2 regions of the Paenibacillus sp. 2003 genome follow, and region 1 is predicted to be linked to the other one. Evidence: riboswitches for the same ligand, from Rfam matches in the RefSeq annotation. Region 1 holds a riboswitch; the other holds the start of a gene.
What was found. Region 1 has a riboswitch for glycine ahead of gcvT (glycine cleavage system aminomethyltransferase GcvT). Riboswitches for the same ligand answer to the same signal wherever they lie in the genome.

Region 1 (2,402 bases):
TATGAAAGGGGTATCATTTCTCCCCTGCTGTAATCCTAAGCGAGAATGCTCTCCTGTTCAATGAAATGAAAGCGTACTTTCGTCATGAACAATGATGACAACATTAGGTTATGTAATCTTTTTAATCGATGCATAATGGCTGAACCCATTGGTACACAAGGTTTTTCTTGCCTATGACTTTTATCATTTCCAGAATCATTTTCTAACCTATAGCTTGGTCCAATCAGGTGATTTACATCCCCAATCTGCCTCGATCCCTATTCAAAACCATTCTTGGAAAGCACAAAAAACCTGTGCAAGCATCCGGCTTACACAGGTCAAAAAAATATGAAACTCATTTCATTTTGGTTATAAAATATATGTTAATAAGTACAAGTTCGTTGATCCTATTCTTCCGTATGTTTACGATACGCGTCTGCATTCATCAATGTAGACAATGCTGCTGTCAGATCTCCCTCAACACGGATCTCAATCATCCAGCCTTCCTCGTAAGGAGAGCTGTTCACAAGTTCAGGTGAGTCCTGCAACGAATCATTCACTGCAATAATTGAACCTGTGACGGGAGAGAACAAGTCCGAAACCGTTTTGACCGATTCGATCGTTCCGATGCTGTCCTCTGCTTTTACATTGGTTTCAAGGTCAGGCAATTCCACAAACACAATGTCACCCAGCTGATGCTGCGCGAACTCGGTAATGCCAATACGTACAGTATCCTCCCCTACGGTTTGCACCCATTCGTGCTCTTCACTGTACAGGAAATCACTTTTCAATTCGCTCATCGATATCCGCCTCGCTTTTCATTAATGAGTGCATGCGTTCTTTGACCTTAACCTTTTTCCCAGAATATAGCGTATGATATTTTTGATTCAAATGTCAAGATACCTCACAATTTATTTGCTGAAGACCTCTAAATCCTGTAACCGGATTACACTCTTTCTTCATATACTGGTGAATATTAGAATAGTAAGCGTACTCTTTATAAATACACGAACAATAACATTAAATCTAAATTAAACATTCGGTTTTTATTCATTATCAATGATATCGTTCTTGACATCGGTAGTGGATTCACGTTTTAATGAGAGGAGTAAATGTGTTTATTGGACCATGATATACCCGCGGATGAATGTAAAGGGAGAGATTACCCGTGACACCCGATTCGGGATGTACATGAGGTAACGCCGAAGGAGTAAACCACCGATAAGCGGGGGTGAATCTCTCAGGCAAAAGGACTTTTACGGGACGCAACTCTGGAGAGCATCTATTCGCCCTGTGCGGGCGTTATGATCACCCAAGGGGAAACCTGCTGCACAACCGCAGCGGGGTAACTCTCAGGTACAAGGGACAGAGCCTTAGAATACAGCGTGCTACTTGGCATGCCGATTCTTTGGCCTGTCCTTTTCCTTTTTCCCAAAAAACGAAAAACAGGATGTAGAACGACGCTGCCCTAGCTGCTTACCATACTTATGTGATGAAAATATCTAGCTGAAAAATTTAAAAATACCCTGCTTCATTGATCCACGATTATATTTCCGGCCGGTTGACGGTCCATGACGAGGTGATTTGATGTCCGATTTGCTTAGAACACCACTCTTCCCACTATATCAGCAATACGAAGGCGTACGGTGCATTGATTTTGGAGGCTGGGAGCTTCCGGTGCAATTTAGCGGAATTCAGAAAGAACATGAAGCGGTGCGTGAGCGTGCTGGACTATTCGATGTATCCCATATGGGCGAATTCACAGTACAGGGTGAGCAGGCTGAAGTTTTTTTGCAACAAATGACGACCAATGATGTGACCACGCTGGTTCCCGGTCAAGCCCAGTACACCCTGATGTGTTATCCAGATGGCGGTGTGGTGGACGATCTGCTCGTGTATAAGCTGGAAGATCAGCATTATATGCTCGTGGTTAACGCCTCCAACATCGACAAGGATTGGGCATGGCTGCAAGAGCACCTGATCCCCGGCGTAAGCATGACCAACGATTCGGAGCAGACGGCGCTGCTCGCCTTACAAGGTCCACTGGCTGTAGACATTATCGGGAAAGTTACAGATACGGATGTAAGCTCGATTGAACCGTTTCGTTTTGTGCCGGATGCTGAAATATGCGGAGTAAAATTACTGTTGTCCCGTACCGGTTATACAGGTGAAGATGGCTTTGAACTATATGTTCCTGCGGATCAGGCCGCTATGGTCTGGAATGGATTAATGCAGGCTGGAGAAGAGCACGGGCTGGTTCCGGCTGGACTTGGTGCAAGGGATACGCTGCGTTTTGAAGCCAAGCTGCCTCTGTATGGGCAGGAATTATCTGCAACGATCTCTCCGCTAGAAGCTGGCGTTGGCATGTTTGTGAAACTGAATGCCGGACCTTTTATCGGACACGAAGCCTTGTTACAGCAAAA
Region 2 (2,402 bases), on a different contig from region 1:
CGCGGAACCCACTTCTGCCTGACAGCCACCTTCCGCACCGGAGATAAATGAATTGTTGGCAATAACATAACCGATCGCTCCCGCGCAGAACAACCCATTCACCAAATGTTCGTCCGTCCAGCCAAATCGCTCCTGTGAGCTAATAAAAACACCGGGGATGATGCCGCAGGAACCGGCTGTTGGTGTTGCCACAATCCGGCCCATGGAGGCATTTACTTCAGATACACACAGGGCATACGCCATGGCAAGTGCGGAAGCATCTCCTGAGCAAGTTTCACCCTTGCGAATGTACTCGGCCATTCTTTTACCGTCTCCACCCGTTAATCCACTGCGTGAAGTGGTATCTTCCGTTAACCCTTTACGTACCGCTTCCTTCATCACCTGATAATATTCAGACATCTGCTTCACAACATCCGCTTCCGGTGTATTGGTCTCCTGAACCTGCTCCTCGATCATCAGTTGAGCAATCGTTTTGGATTCCGCTGTACAGATCGTATTCAGTTCGTGTAAATGTTTAAATCGCATCCGAATCAACTCCTCTCTTCAAATCGATGACACGAATGTCCAGTACATGATCCAGCTCCTTCAGACGCTTGAGCATATCAGGATTCGGCACGCCGTCCATCTCCATCGCAGTAAGCGCTTCGCCATCACGGGCTTTCCGATCCACCTGCATATACCCGATGTTAACCTCGGATGAACTGATCGTGGACGTTACCGAGGCAAGCACTCCCGCTTTGTCCGCATGCCGCAGCACAAGTGTCGGAAACTCACCACTAATCTGGACACGAAAATCATTCATCGCATGCACCGATACACTACCACCACCAATAGAAGCACCGATTAAGGAACAGGTACGCCCTTCATGCCACAACTCAATTTTGACCGTATTGGGATGAGGAGCAGGCAGGCCGCTTGTATAAAACTCGACTTCCATGCCCGCTTCCTCTGCGTATTGCTCTGCATCCGGAATACGCGGATCGTCTGTGACATAATCCAGCAGACCGCCGATCAGTGCCAGATCTGTTCCGTGCCCCTGATACGTATCAGCAAATGAACCGTATAGTGTCAACCGGGCACGATCGGGCGTACAACCTAGCCACTGACGAGCGATTCTTCCGAGCCTTGCTGCTCCAGCTGTATGTGAACTTGAAGGCCCCGTCATCGACGGACCAATAATTGAGAAAACATCTTTAAATCGCACCTTGTAACCCTCCAATTGTGTTCGTCATTTCCATCCAGATCCCATGCCATAATGTTCCTTTATTACTGAATGATGACATCAAAAAAGGACAGAAGAAGGCCTCAGGCCCTCTCTCTGTCCTCGATACCTGAGAGTTTCACGATCAGCAGTGTCTCACGACAAGGTGCATTGCCTGCGATTACAGACAAGTCACCGGACTAACTGATCATATACCCCTTGGGTGGCGCAGTTCGCGCACTCTCCAGAGTTGCGTCCAACGATGGTACATTTACCTGAGAGATTAACCGCTGCGCCGGGTGCGCAGCAGCTTGCTCCTTCGGTGCCTGAACACTAGCCATTGCTCGGCTAACTCAGGTCTCTCCCGCTCGTTATCATCCGCTGTATGGAACCATTCTGAGCGTATGTCAGAACAGTAATGGAAATCGTTCATTTCTTCTTCATTAAGATTAATCGACCGGAAGATCAGTGTCAACAAACTTAACGATTTCTTTGGATGTATTTCCTTGATTTCCTATTGAACCGATGAAAACCAGAATATTTTGTCAGCTTTCATCACATTAATACGATAAAAGGATATTTTAAACATATTATTTCATTTTCCTTCAATCAAAGATGTGCTTACTACTATTTATGATATTGTCCACGAAACTGTTCGGGTATTCAGGCAACCATAATATTTGAACCACACTGTTCGTAGCCCTTCCTGATCTGCACACCCTAATTCACAGTTCGTAGAAGATACTCTCGTTCTGTACATAGGGTCTGCAATACTTGCTGCATAACTTCGGCATGCGGTCTTTCATCCATTCGTGTCTCGACTCATTCGCCATCTGAAAGGCATAATAACCCAGTGTAAAGATCAACATGAATCCTTCCATTAATCGGATATCACGATCCGTCAGTGGCGCGATCTGTTTGGTATAACCTGATAAGAATATGTCACGTTCCTCCCGATTGAACATAAGTGCTGCCCCTCCGGCATCGAAAAGATAATAACCATAACCGTGTAGGCAAAAATCAATCAAGGACATCCCCTGATCCGTTATCAGCAGATTGTTGCGAGTAATATCCCCATGAATGATCCCCCATGTCCCTGCGTGCTGCGGGTATGTTTCTAGCTGCTCATTAATGTTCTCAAACGTCTCACGAAGCAGATCGAAGTCTTCCGTTGTAAAAATCCCCAGTCGGACGCCTTCCT

Region 2: linked by a shared signal. The riboswitch ahead of sdaAB (L-serine ammonia-lyase, iron-sulfur-dependent subunit beta) and the one ahead of gcvT (glycine cleavage system aminomethyltransferase GcvT) in region 1 are both predicted to bind glycine.

What each region holds. Positions count from the first base shown of each region.
Region 1 is NZ_JAVDTB010000002.1:725,312-727,713, forward strand. It holds gene gcvH (glycine cleavage system protein GcvH) at 387-779, opposite strand; glycine riboswitch at 1,123-1,245, shown strand; glycine riboswitch at 1,249-1,350, shown strand; gene gcvT (glycine cleavage system aminomethyltransferase GcvT) at 1,567-2,402, shown strand, end outside.
Region 2 is NZ_JAVDTB010000006.1:134,584-136,985, forward strand. It holds gene sdaAA (L-serine ammonia-lyase, iron-sulfur-dependent, subunit alpha) at 1-525, opposite strand, end outside; gene sdaAB (L-serine ammonia-lyase, iron-sulfur-dependent subunit beta) at 515-1,204, opposite strand; glycine riboswitch at 1,317-1,451, opposite strand; glycine riboswitch at 1,456-1,578, opposite strand; gene J2X75_RS22300 (phosphotransferase enzyme family protein) at 1,927-2,402, opposite strand, start outside.